3 linked regions of the Variovorax paradoxus B4 genome follow. The main gene of each other region encodes a partner of the protein of the gene in region 3 in a complex. Links are inferred from orthologs where the notes say so. Each region holds a gene or a part of one and is shown on either strand. Other genes may lie near its edges.

The links. Proteins that work in one complex are often made in the same cells at the same time.
Region 1: the proteins of VAPA_RS07265 (region 3) and pnp are in contact, whole or in part, in a cryo-EM structure (PDB 9QH0), measured with the Escherichia coli proteins. The link is inferred for Variovorax paradoxus B4 from one-to-one orthologs.
Region 2: the proteins of VAPA_RS07265 (region 3) and eno are in contact, whole or in part, in a solved structure (PDB 2FYM), measured with the Escherichia coli proteins. The link is inferred for Variovorax paradoxus B4 from one-to-one orthologs.

Annotation. Positions count from the first base shown.
Region 1 is NC_022247.1:3,825,549-3,829,495, forward strand. What follows is about bases 285-3,283. They hold pnp (polyribonucleotide nucleotidyltransferase), read right to left. Parts: upstream 2,943-3,283; coding sequence 627-2,942; downstream 285-626. Other genes in these bases: VAPA_RS17865 (NAD(P)H-quinone oxidoreductase), read right to left, coding at 285-533; rpsO (30S ribosomal protein S15), read right to left, coding at 3,159-3,283. Outside these bases: more of VAPA_RS17865, read right to left, coding at 1-284; more of rpsO, read right to left, coding at 3,284-3,425; VAPA_RS17880 (pyridoxal phosphate-dependent aminotransferase), read right to left, coding at 3,653-3,947. UniProt on the Escherichia coli protein: Involved in mRNA degradation. Catalyzes the phosphorolysis of single-stranded polyribonucleotides processively in the 3'- to 5'-direction. Also involved, along with RNase II, in tRNA processing.
Region 2 is NC_022247.1:3,752,862-3,756,715, reverse strand. The notes cover bases 285-3,190. They hold eno (phosphopyruvate hydratase), read right to left. Parts: upstream 2,427-3,190; coding sequence 1,143-2,426; downstream 285-1,142. Other genes in these bases: kdsA (3-deoxy-8-phosphooctulonate synthase), read right to left, coding at 2,749-3,190; VAPA_RS17515 (DUF1330 domain-containing protein), read right to left, coding at 2,462-2,752; ftsB (cell division protein FtsB), read right to left, coding at 847-1,125; pnuC (nicotinamide riboside transporter PnuC), read right to left, coding at 285-842. Outside these bases: VAPA_RS17535 (AAA family ATPase), read right to left, coding at 1-222; more of pnuC, read right to left, coding at 219-284; more of kdsA, read right to left, coding at 3,191-3,606; VAPA_RS17505 (CTP synthase), read right to left, coding at 3,662-3,854. UniProt on the Escherichia coli protein: Catalyzes the reversible conversion of 2-phosphoglycerate (2-PG) into phosphoenolpyruvate (PEP). It is essential for the degradation of carbohydrates via glycolysis.
Region 3 is NC_022247.1:1,606,365-1,611,121, forward strand. The notes cover bases 655-4,375. They hold VAPA_RS07265 (Rne/Rng family ribonuclease), read right to left. Parts: upstream 4,071-4,375; coding sequence 855-4,070; downstream 655-854. Other genes in these bases: VAPA_RS07260 (heme biosynthesis protein HemY), read left to right, coding at 655-737. Outside these bases: more of VAPA_RS07260, read left to right, coding at 1-654; VAPA_RS07270 (RluA family pseudouridine synthase), read left to right, coding at 4,630-4,757. UniProt on the Escherichia coli protein: Endoribonuclease that plays a central role in RNA processing and decay. Required for the maturation of 5S and 16S rRNAs and the majority of tRNAs. Also involved in the degradation of most mRNAs.

The DNA.
Region 1 (3,947 bases), 2.2 Mb from region 3 along the record:
TCGTCGCTGCCCGCCGTGGCGATGACGGTGGCGCCCAGCGCCTTGGCAATCTGGATGGCCGTGACGCCGATGCCGCTGGATCCGCCCTGGATCAGCAGGGTTTCGCCCTTTTGCAGGCGGCCCCGCTCGAACACGTTGCTCCAGACGGTGAAGAAGGTCTCGGGCAGCGAGGCTGCCTCGGTGTCGCTCCAGCCCTTGGGCACCGGCAGGCATTGCGCCACGGGCGCCACGCACAGCTGGGCATAGCCGCCGCCCGCGATCAGCGCGCAGACGCGGTCGCCGATCTTGAAACCCGCCTCGGCCAGGGCAGCGGCATCGCCCGACACGATCTCGCCGGCCACTTCGAGGCCCGGCAGGTCGGAGGCGCCGGGCGGAACCGGGTAGTGCCCCTTGCGCTGCAGCACGTCCGGACGGTTCACGCCGCTGGCCGCGACGCGGATCAGCAGTTCGCCCACGCCGGCCACCGGATCGGGGCGCTCCACGGCGCGCAGCACCTCGGGGGCGCCGTACGAAGTGATTTCAATGGCTTTCATGGTCTTTGGCCTGCAACGCCCGTTTCCGGGCGTGGTTAGCGAATACTGGAAAGTGGGACGGCCGCGGCATGGCTGCCGCTGCGCCCCTCTTTCTTACTCTTGCGGTTCGCGCGGTGCGTACGGCTGCTCGCCGACGGGCGCCGGCTGCTGCTCGTTGCGCGGCTGCTGTTGCTGCTCGTTGTTGAAACGCGGAGCGCGTTCGCCGCGATCGCCACCACGGTCGCCGCGGTCCGAGCGCTCGCGGCGCTCGCCGCCACGGTCACCGCGGTCGCCACGGTCTTCGCGCGGCGGGCGCTCGCTGTATTCCATGCCGGCCGGACGCTCGGTCAGGGCCTTCATGGACAGCTTGACGCGGCCCTTTTCGTCGGTCTCGAGCACCTTGACCTTGACGATCTGGCCTTCGCTCAGGTAGTCGGTCACCTTCTCGACGCGCTCGTGCGCGATCTGGCTGATGTGCAGCAGGCCGTCCTTGCCGGGCAGGAGGTTGATGAGCGCGCCGAAGTCCAGGATCTTGGTGACCGGGCCTTCGTAGACCTTGCCGATTTCGACTTCGGCCGTGATCTGCTCGATGCGCTTCTTGGCGAGCTCGGCCTTTTCAGGGTCGGTCGAGGCGATGGTGATCGTGCCGTCTTCGTCGATGTTGATCGTCGTGCCGGTTTCTTCCTGCAGGCCGCGGATGACCGCGCCGCCCTTGCCGATCACGTCGCGGATCTTCTCGGGATTGATCTTCAGCGTGGTCAGGCGCGGTGCGAACTGCGACACCTCGGTCTTGGCCTCGCCCATGGCTTCCTGCATCTTGCCGAGGATGTGCATGCGCGCTTCCTTGGCCTGGGCCAGTGCGACCTGCATGATTTCCTTGGTGATGCCCTGGATCTTGATGTCCATCTGCAGCGCGGTGATGCCGTTGGTCGTGCCGGCCACCTTGAAGTCCATGTCGCCCAGGTGATCTTCGTCGCCCAGGATGTCGGTCAGCACCGCGAAGCGGTTGTCTTCCTTGATCAGGCCCATGGCGATGCCGGCCACGTGGGCCTTCATCGGCACGCCGGCGTCCATCATCGAGAGGCAGCCGCCGCACACCGAGGCCATCGACGAGGAGCCGTTGGATTCGGTGATTTCCGACACCACGCGAATGGTGTACGGGAATTCTTCCTTGGTCGGCAGCACGGCGACGAGCGCGCGCTTGGCCAGGCGTCCGTGGCCGATTTCGCGGCGCTTGGTCGAGCCCATGCGGCCCACTTCGCCGGTGGCAAAGGGAGGCATGTTGTAGTGGAACAGGAAGCGGTCTTCGTACTCGCCGGCCAGCGCGTCGATGCGCTGCGCGTCGCGCTCGGTGCCGAGCGTGGTGATGACCAGGCCTTGCGTCTCGCCGCGCGTGAACAGTGCCGAACCATGGGTGCGGGGCAGCACGGAGTTGCGGATCTCGATGGGGCGCACGGTGCGCGTGTCACGGCCGTCGATGCGGGGTTCGCCCGAGAGGATCTGGCTGCGGACGATCTTGGCTTCGATCGAGAACAGCAGGTCGTTGACCTTGCCGGCGTCGAAGGGCTCGCCGCCTTCCTTCAGCGCATTCATCACGCTGGCGTTGGCTTCGCGCAGGGCTTGCGTGCGGGCCTGCTTGCTGCGGATCTGGTAGACGGCGCGCAACTTTTCCTCGGCCAGGCTCTTGACCTTGGCCACGAAGGCTTCGTCTTCGGCCGGCGCTTGCCAGTCCCACACCGGCTTGCCGGCGTCGCGCACGAGTTCATGGATCGCGTTGATCGCGATGTTGGCCTGCTCGTGGCCGAACACCACGCCGCCCAGCATGATTTCTTCGCTGAGCTGCAGGGCTTCGGATTCGACCATCAGCACGGCGGCTTCGGTGCCGGCCACCACGAGGTCCATCTGCGAATCCTTGCGGGCGGTCTGGCCCGGATTCAGCACGTACTGGCCGTTGATGTAGCCCACGCGGGCAGCACCGATCGGGCCGCTGAACGGAATGCCGGAGATCGACAGGGCGGCGCTCACGCCGATCATGGCGGCGATGTCGGCGTCGACTTCGGGGTTGAGCGACAGCGTGTGGATGACCACGTGCACTTCGTTCAGGAAGCCCTCGGGGAACAGCGGGCGGATCGGACGGTCGATCAGGCGGCTGGTCAGGGTTTCGTGTTCGCTGGGCTTGGCTTCGCGCTTGAAGAAGCTGCCGGGGATCTTGCCCGCGGCGTAGGTCTTCTCGATGTAGTCGACGGTCAGCGGGAAGAAGTCCTGGCCCGGCTTGGCGGTCTTGGAGGCGACCACGGTCGCGAGGATCACGGTGCCGTCGATGTCGACAACCACGGCGCCGCTGGCCTGGCGGGCGATTTCACCCGTTTCCATGACGACGGTCTTGTCGCCCCATTGGAAGGACTTGGTGACTTTGTTGAAGAGGCTCATGTTTTGCTCCTGTTTTGAGAGCGGGTGACCTGCATTGGGCACAGGTTCCGCAGGGACGGAGGCTTCTCAGAACACGATGCCATTCCAGCGAAGCTCGGCGGGAACTTCATTGGAATGACACAGCTTCGCTCTGTTTTGGCACTCCGAAAGTGGATCGCGAAGTAAAAAACGCCTGAGCTAGCGGACTAACCCAGGCGTTTTTTCATGCGATTCGGTTTACTTGCGCAGACCCAGCTTGGCGATCAGCGCGGTGTAGCGGTCGGCATCCTTGGACTTGAGGTAGTCCAGGAGCTTGCGGCGGCGGCTCACCATGCGCAGCAGGCCGCGACGACCATGGTGGTCCTTGGCGTGCGTCTTGAAGTGGGGGGTGAGCTCGTTGATACGGGCGGTCAGCAGTGCAACTTGCACTTCGGGGCTGCCGGTGTCGTTGGCGGCGCGGGCGTTGTCCTTGACGACTTCGGCCTTGATGGAGGCTGCGATCATGTTGAGTTTCCTTGTTCCGGGATGTTTGACTTGCGGTGAGCGCTGGAACTGCCCTCACCGTGCGCCTTGCGGCATGCAAAGCCATGGGATTATAACCCTCCCCCGTTCTCGCTCACTTCGTGTAGCTCGTTCCCCCTCGAGGGGGCAACACCGGCGGCCCGGCAAAGCCGGTTCCGCGGTGTTTCCCGAACGGCCCTGGCTTCGCCGGGCGCGATTTTGGCGGGCGCCTATTTCTGGGCAGCGAGCCAGGCTTTGAGGCGCTCCACGCCTTGAACAAGCCGCTGCGGGTCCTTGGAGGCGAAGCACCAGCGCAACCAGCCCTGGGCTTCCGGGGCGAAGGCATTGCCTGGGGCCAGGCCGAGGCCGGCCTCGACAACCAGGCGCTTGGCCAGCTCGAGGGAGTCGCCGAAGCCTTCGAGGCGGAAGAAGGCGTACATGCCGCCCTTGGCGGGGGCCACCTGCACGCCGGGCAGCGCGGCCAGGAGCGGCACCAGGGTGTCGCGGCACTGCTTCAGGTGGGCC
Region 2 (3,854 bases), 2.1 Mb from region 3 along the record:
ATCGATGCGGCGCGTCTGCTCTCGCGCGATGGCCTGCTGCTCGTCGGGGCGGGGCGTACGGCCCTCGCGGTCACACCATTCGCGCAGGTATTCGCCCACCAGCGTGGCGGCAATGCCGCGTTCCTGCAGGCGCAGCACGAGCGCGCGGGCGAGTTCGGTCTTGCCGGTGCTCTCGGCACCGAGCAGCGCAATCACGCATCCGGCCGGCAGCATGGGCGTCATGCGCGCGCGGCCCCGTCGTGCATGCGCGTGCGCCACGCAAGGAAGCCCGCCACGCTGAGCACCGCGAACACGGCATAGAGGCCCACCGTGAGCCACAGGCCCTTGTGGATGAACAGGCCCACGCTCACGACGTTCACCGCCAACCACACCAGCCAGTTCTCGATGAACTTGCGCCCGAGCAGGAACTGGCCGACGAGACTGAGCCCGGTCGAGAACCCGTCCCACCAGGGCACGTCGGTGTCGGTGAAGCGGCGCAGGAAGAGGGCGACCGCGGGCCATGCCAGTGCGCAGGCCGCAAGTGCCAGTGCCGTGCCGCGCGGTGAAAGCCGGCTGACCCGCAATGCGCTGCCGTCGGCGCGGTGGCCGCGCAGCCATTGCGACCAGCCCCAGAACGCGACGATCGCGAAGAACACCTGCAGCGAGGCATCGCCGTAGATGCGTGCCTGCGCGAACACGGCCACGTAAAGCAGCGAGCTGATGATCGCCAGCGGCCAGCCCCAATGAATCTCGCGCATGTTGCAGCCGACCATCGCAAGCGCCAGCACCGCGGCCAAGAGTTCGAGCCAGCTGACCGGTGAGCCCCAGAGCGCGAATGCGGGGGCCGAGAAGAACTCGGGCATCAGCCTAGTGGGTGACCTGAACGAACACTTCGTTGGGCTTGACCATGCCCAGTTCCTGCCGTGCACGCTCTTCGACCATCTCGAGGCCGATCTTGAGGTCGTTGACCTCGGAGGCCAGCCGCTCGTTGTTCACCACGGCCTTGGCGTTGGACGCCTTCTGGTCGGCCAGCTTGGACTGCAGCTGCGCCACGTCGCGCACGCTGCCGCGCCCGTTCCACAGCTGCCACTGCAGGATGACCAGCAGCAGCAACAGCACGATGGGTGGAACGAGGCGCGAGCGCATGCCGCCGGCTTCGCGCGCTACTTCAGGTTGTAGAACGCGCCGCGGCCGGGATAGCTGGCGATGTCGCCGAGGTCTTCTTCGATGCGCAGCAGCTGGTTGTACTTGGCGATGCGGTCGGAGCGCGAGAGCGAACCGGTCTTGATCTGGCCCGCGTTGGTGCCCACCGCGATGTCGGCGATGGTGCTGTCTTCGGTTTCGCCCGAGCGGTGCGAGATGACGGCCGTGTAGCCTGCGCGCTTGGCCATCTCGATGGCGGCGAAGGTCTCGGTCAGCGTGCCGATCTGGTTGATCTTGATCAGGATCGAGTTGGCAATGCCCTTGTCGATGCCTTCCTGCAGGATCTTGGTGTTGGTGACGAACAGGTCGTCGCCCACCAGCTGCACGCGCTTGCCGAGGCGGTCGGTGAGCAGCTTCCAGCCGTCCCAGTCGCCTTCGTGCATGCCGTCCTCGATGCTGATGATCGGGTACTTGTCGACCCAGGTGGCGAGCATGTCGGCCCAGTTGCCGGCCGACAGCGTGAGGTTCTCGCCGGAGAGCACGTAGTTGCCGTCCTTGTAGAACTCGCTGGCGGCGCAGTCGAGGCCGAGCGCAATCTGCTCGCCCGCCACGAAGCCGGCCTTGTCGATGGCTTCGAGAATCAGCTGGATGGCTGCCTCATGGCTTTCGACGCTGGGCGCGAATCCACCCTCGTCGCCGACTGCCGTGCTGATGCCGCGGTCGCCCAGGATCTTCTTGAGCGCATGGAACACCTCGGCGCCGTAGCGCACGGCTTCGCGGAAGCTCGGTGCACCCACGGGGATGATCATGAACTCCTGCAGGTCGAGGCTGTTGTTGGCGTGCGCGCCGCCGTTGATGACGTTCATCATCGGCACCGGCAGCTGCATGCCGCCCATGCCGCCGAAGTAGCGGTACAGCGGCAGGCCCGACTCTTCGGCCGCAGCGCGCGCCACGGCCATCGAGACGGCGAGGGTGGCGTTGGCACCCAGGCGGCCCTTGTTGTCGGTGCCGTCCAGGTCGATCATCGTGCGGTCGAGGAAGGCCTGCTCGCTGGCGTCGAGGCCGAGCACGGATTCCGAGATCTCGGTGTTGATGTTCTCCACCGCCTTGAGCACGCCCTTGCCGAGATAGCGTTTCTTGTCGCCGTCGCGCAGCTCGATGGCTTCGCGCGAACCGGTCGATGCGCCCGAGGGCACGGCCGCGCGGCCCATGGTGCCCGATTCGAGCAGCACGTCGCACTCGACTGTGGGATTGCCGCGGCTGTCGAGGATTTCGCGGCCGACGATGTCAACGATTGCACTCATGCGTTTCTCTTTCTTTTCAGTCTCAATTCAATTAATCAAAGGCCTTCGACCGCGACCATGCGCATGACGGCGGTACCGGCGCGGGCTTCGCGCGCCTTCAGGTATTCGGGCGTTTCGTAGAAAGCCCTGGCCTTCTCGAAGCTGGGAAATTTCAGGATGACGAGGCGCGAAGGCGACCAGTCGCCCTCCAGCACTTCGACCTGGCCGCCGCGCACGCACACTTCGGCGCCGTGCGCCTGCATGGCGGCACTCGACCACTTCTTGTATTCCTCGTACTGCGTCGGGTTCGTGACCTCGACGTGGGCGATGACATAACCACTGCTCATGATTGAAAGACGTCCTCCAGAAATGCGTTTTTCTTGGTCACCTGGTCGAGCGCGAGCAGCGTTTCGAGCAGGGCCTTCATGTGCTTGAGCGGCACGGCATTGGGGCCGTCGCTCAGTGCCTTGGCGGGATCGGGGTGCGTTTCCATGAAGAGGCCGGCCACGCCCACGGCCACGGCCGCGCGCGAGAGCACCGGCACCATTTCGCGCTGGCCGCCCGAGCTCGTGCCCTGGCCGCCCGGCAGTTGCACCGAGTGGGTGGCGTCGAACACCACGGGTGCGCCGGTCTCGCGCATGATCGCGAGCGAACGCATGTCCGACACCAGGTTGTTGTAGCCAAAGCTCGCGCCGCGCTCGCAGGCCATGAAGCTGTCTTCGGGCAGGCCGGCTTCCTTGGCGGCAGCGCGCGCCTTGTCGATCACGTTCTTCATGTCGTGCGGTGCGAGGAACTGGCCCTTCTTGATGTTCACCGGCTTGCCCGACTGCGCCACCGCGCGGATGAAGTCGGTCTGGCGGCACAGGAAGGCGGGCGTCTGCAGCACGTCGACCACCTTGGCGGCCTCGGCGATGTCATCCTCGGTATGAACGTCGGTCAGTACGGGCAGGCCGAGTTCGCGCTTCACCTTGGCCAGGATCTCCAGGCCCTTCTCGCGGCCCGGGCCGCGAAAGCTGGTGCCCGAGGAGCGGTTGGCCTTGTCGAAGCTGCTCTTGAAGATGAACGGAATGCCGAGCGAGGAAGTGATTTCCTTCAGCGTGCCAGCCGTGTCCATCTGCAATTGCTCGGATTCGACAACGCAGGGGCCGGCAATCAGGAAGAAGGGCTGGTCGAGCCCGATGTCGAATCCGCAGAGTTTCATAGAGATGCCTCCGTGCTGCGCACTTCGTCATTCGCCTTGGGAGCGGCCCGGCGGCTCATGCCACCGCCTTCAGGTTCTTTGCGCCGCCCGCGCTCTGGGCCTTGTGGTCGAGCGCCGCCTTGATGAAGGCGTTGAACAGCGGATGCCCACTCCACGGCGTCGATTTGAATTCGGGGTGGAACTGCACGCCCATGAACCACGGGTGCACGTCCTGCGGCAGCTCGACGATTTCGGTCAGGTGCTCGCGC
Region 3 (4,757 bases):
GCTGGGCGCTCGAAGACCACGATCCTGCGGGGGCCCTGATCCGGCTCGGGGAGCTTCCTCAAGGCGTGCAGCGGCGAACACTCGCGCTGCGCATCCGCCTGAAGGCGGCCCGCCAGGACGGACGCACGCTCGAAGCGCTGGAGACAGCGCGCCTGCTCGCCAAGCACCGGGCGTTTTCCGATGCCGCGGCGCAGAGCATCGTGCGCGGCCTGGCCACCGAACTGCTGTCCGGGGCGCATGACCCGGCGCAGCTGCTTCGCGCCTGGTCCGAGCTCGACTCCGCCGAGCGCGAAATGCCCGAGGTCGCGATTCACGCCGCCCAACGCATGGTGGCGCTGCGCGGCGACCTGTCACTGGCGCGCGGCTGGCTGCTGCCGGCCTGGGAGCGCATGGTGTCGCAGCCCCGGGGCCTGGGCGATACGCTGCGCGTCAAGATGGCCCGCGCGCTCGAGGCGGGGCTCGATTCGGTGGATGCCGATTGGCTGGCCCGCATCGAAACGGCGCAACGCAACAACCCGCGCGACCCGAACCTGCAGTACCTCGCGGGCATGGCCTGCATGAAGCGCCAGCTCTGGGGCAAGGCTCAGCAGCTGCTGATGCAGGCCGGCCTGGGCCTGCAGGACACGGAGCTCTACCGGCGTGCCTGGCTCGCGCTGGCCGAACTGGCCGAAACCCGCGGCGACGCCGAGCAGGCAGCCGAGGCGTGGAAGCGCGCGGCGCAGACCGAGAAGGTCTGAGCGGCATCGGCCGGGCGGCATTGCGGCAGGCGTCTACCGCTTCTCTGCAGTCCCAATAAAAAACGGCGCCGATGTAGCGCCGTTCTTCATTGTTCCCGGGCCTGGGCCCGAGTTTCTTCAGTTCACGCCTTGCGCGTCGGACGGCGCCTTTTCGAAAGGCAGCGTCATCGCACCGAGTTCGCGGCGGGTTTCAACCAGCACCAGCGGACCGTCGTCGAGCACGATCGCGGGCGGGCGTTCGCGCGGCACGTGCACCGGCTTCGGCTCGGCCGCGATCGCTGCGCGGGCTTGCGCAATGCGCTCGGCATCCGAGTTCACCCATTGCAGGCCCGAGTTCTCGGCGATTTGCGCGAGTTCGCTCAGAGGCAGCTCGAAGTGCTGCACCTTCGGCAGTGCACGGCCGTCGGCCGCGGCCGCGGGCTTGCTGCTGCTCTCGGCGGCGACAGGTGCCACCGCGACTGCAGCGACCGTGGCGGCGGGCGTTGCGGGGGCTGCTGCGGCAGGACGATCGAAGTAGCTCCGCGGTGCCGGTTCGCGTGCTTCTTCTTCGGGCACTGCGGCGCGTTCGGCCGTTGCCAGCGGCTGCTGCCGTGCCGGTGTTTCGCTGGCCTCGGCATTGTCGGCCGATGCGCCGGCCACGCTGGCTTCGCCGTCGTCGCGCGGACCGCGCTCGCGGCGGTCGCGGCCGTAGCGGTCGCGCGAACGGCCGCGGCGCTCTTCGCCTTCGCGGCGCGGTGCCTGCTGCTCGCCGGTGCCGGTCTCGCCTTCGTTGGCCGGCGCCATCTCGGCCGACTCGGTGATGCGGATGTCCGCCTCGTCGAGGTTTGCCGGTGCTTCGCCGTTGCTGAAACGCGGCTGGCCTTCGCTGCGGCGCTCGCGGCGGCCGTCGTTGCGGTCGCCTCGCGGAGCGCGTTCTTCACGGCCACCGCGCGGTGCGCGTTCGGCTTGCGCGCCGTCCTGCGCGGCAACGTTGTCGCCGCCGGATGCTTCACGCGGAGCATCGGTGCCATTGCGCGGTTCGCTGCGCTCACCGCGCTCAGCCCGCTCGCCACGTTCACCGCGTTCCCGGCGTTCGCCGCGGGCGCGGGGCGCGCGCTCCGCCGGCGCATTGCCCTCATCGCCGGCCGGTGCACCCGATACCAGTTGCTGCGCTTCGAGGCTGCCGTCGATCAGCTCGGCCGGTGCCGGCCGTGCCTCACGGCCTTCGCCTTCGCGGCGCTCGCCACGGCCACCGCGGCGCTGTTCGCCTTCGCGCGGGCCGCGTGCTTCACGGGGTTCGCGAGGTTCGCGGACCTCGCGCGGCTCGCGTTGTTCACGCTGCTCGCGCGGCTGGGCGGCTTCGCTGCGGATCTCGCTGCTGCGTCCTTCACGGCGTTCGCCACCGCGGCCGCCGCGGCGTTCGCCGTCGCGGCCACCGGAGCGGCTGCCGTTTTCACCGCGGCCTTCGCCGCCGCGGCCACCGCGGCGCTGCTCGCCATCGCGGGCGCCGCGCGCTTCGCCGTCGCGGCCCGGGCGGCCGCCATCACGGCGCGCGGGCTTCGGAGGCTCGATCGGAATCACGGCCGGCGCGGGAGCCGGTGCCGGCGTGCCGCCGAACCAGCTCTTGATGCGGGCGAAGAAGCCGGTCTCGGCCGGTGCCGGTGCGCTCGCGACAGGCGGCGCAACCGGTGCCGGAGCAACGGCCGCAGGCGCGCGCACCGCTTCGGGCTTGGGCGGCACCACGGGCGCGGGCGCATCGGGCAGCACGCCCTTGATGACCGGCGTCTGCTTGTTGGTGGGCTCCTGCGAGCGGCGCGTGACCGAGGTGGGGTCCTCGATCTCGTCGGCCATCTTGTAGCTGGCTTCGATATGGTCGAGGCGCGGATCGTCGTGCTTCAGGCGTTCGAGCTTGTAGTTCGGCGTTTCGAGCGTCTTGTTGGGCACCATCAGCACGGTGACGCGCTGCTTGAGTTCGATCTTGGCGATCTCGGGGCGCTTTTCGTTCAGCAGGAACGAGGCCACTTCGACCGGCACCTGGACGTGCACGGCGGCCGTGTTGTCCTTCAGGCACTCTTCCTGAATGATGCGCAGGATCTGCAGCGCGCTCGATTCGGTGTCGCGGATGTGGCCCGAGCCGCCGCAGCGCGGGCAGGGGATCGACGAGCCTTCGCTGAGCGCCGGCTTCAGGCGCTGGCGGCTCATTTCCATCAGGCCGAACTTGCTGATCGAGCCGAACTGCACGCGGGCGCGGTCTTGCCGCAGCGCGTCGCGCAGGCGGCTTTCGACTTCGCGGCGGTTCTTCGACTCGTCCATGTCGATGAAGTCGATGACGATCAGGCCGCCCAGGTCGCGCAGGCGCATCTGGCGGGCCACTTCGTCGGCGGCTTCGAGGTTGGTGCGCGTGGCGGTTTCCTCGATGTCGCCGCCCTTGATGGCGCGGGCCGAGTTCACGTCGACCGAGACCAGCGCCTCGGTGTGGTCGATCACGATGGCGCCGCCCGAGGGCAGCTGCACGGTGCGGGCGTAGGCCGATTCGATCTGGTGCTCGATCTGGAAGCGGCTGAACAGCGCGGCGTCGTCGCGGTAGCGCTTCACGCGGGCGGCATGCTCTGGCATGACGTGCGCCATGAACTGCTGCGCCTGCTCGTAGATGTCGTCGGTGTCGATCAGGATGTCGCCGATGTCGTGATTGAAGTAATCACGGATCGCGCGGATGACGAGAGACGATTCCTGGTAGATCAGGAAGGCGCCCTTGCCGCCCTTGGCCGCGCCGTCGATGGCCGTCCAGAGCTTGAGCAGGTAGTTCAGGTCCCACTGGAGTTCGGGCGCCGAGCGGCCGATGCCGGCGGTGCGCGCGATGATGCTCATGCCCTTCGGGTACTCGAGCTGGTCCATCGCCTCCTTGAGTTCGGCGCGGTCGTCGCCCTCGATGCGCCGGCTCACGCCGCCGCCGCGCGGATTGTTGGGCATCAGCACCACATAGCGGCCGGCCAGCGAGATGAAGGTGGTGAGGGCCGCGCCCTTGTTGCCGCGTTCTTCCTTCTCGACCTGGACGACCAGTTCCTGGCCTTCCTTGATGACGTCCTGGATGCGCGCCTGGTTGGCGGAAACGCCTTCGGCGAAGTATTGCTTGGAGATTTCCTTGAACGGCAGGAAGCCGTGGCGGTCTTCGCCGTAGTCGACGAAACAGGCTTCGAGCGAGGGCTCGACGCGCGTCACGACGGCTTTGTAGATGTTGCCCTTGCGCTGTTCGCGCCCTTCGATCTCGATTTCGTAGTCGAGGAGCTTTTGCCCGTCGACGATGGCCAGGCGGCGTTCTTCGGCCTGCGTGGCATTGATCAGCATCCGCTTCATGATGCGTTGTCCTTATATGTATCGTTCTACAGGCCCATGACGGGCCAACGATGCACGGACGACGCCCGCGAAACGAGGGGAATTGCCGCTTGGCCCCGGATGCTGCCACTGCCGCGCCAGGCGCGAGCAGGCTTCTCGAGCGTCAGCTCAAGAAGACAGCCGGGGTGGGGGCGCGTGGATGGGCGCGAGCCAGATTCGGTGTTGAGCAGCTATCTTATTGATAGCTGGTTGCGCAATGGTGGCGCGCGGTGTGGATGATTCAATGCCTGAGGCCGCTGGCAGAAGCCAGGTGGGCCAGCGCAGGCACATTTGAATCAGCAGCATCAACACAAGGGACTCGCTTCGATCCGCCGGCAGCTTGGAAGCTGCAGGCTGGGTATTCCGTATCGGTGTTTCGTGGGTGTCGGCTTGACTTGGGCGCCACGCCTGCCACTTTGCGCAATTGCGCGGGGTTTGCAGGCTCGGCGCCAAAGCGGCATCGACCTCACAGCGTTGTCCTGGGTGTTTGACTGCAGTGATCTAAACTTCTGTCTAATCAAGCACTTACACGACCGCGCTGGTGAAAAACATTATAGGTGCGAAGCAAAGCCCTGCGGCAGCTCCAAATCCCGCAGTCCAAAAAGCCGCGGCCGATGCCGGAGCGCCGCATGCGGCCATCAAGTTCATCACTGTCGATGCGGAATCCGC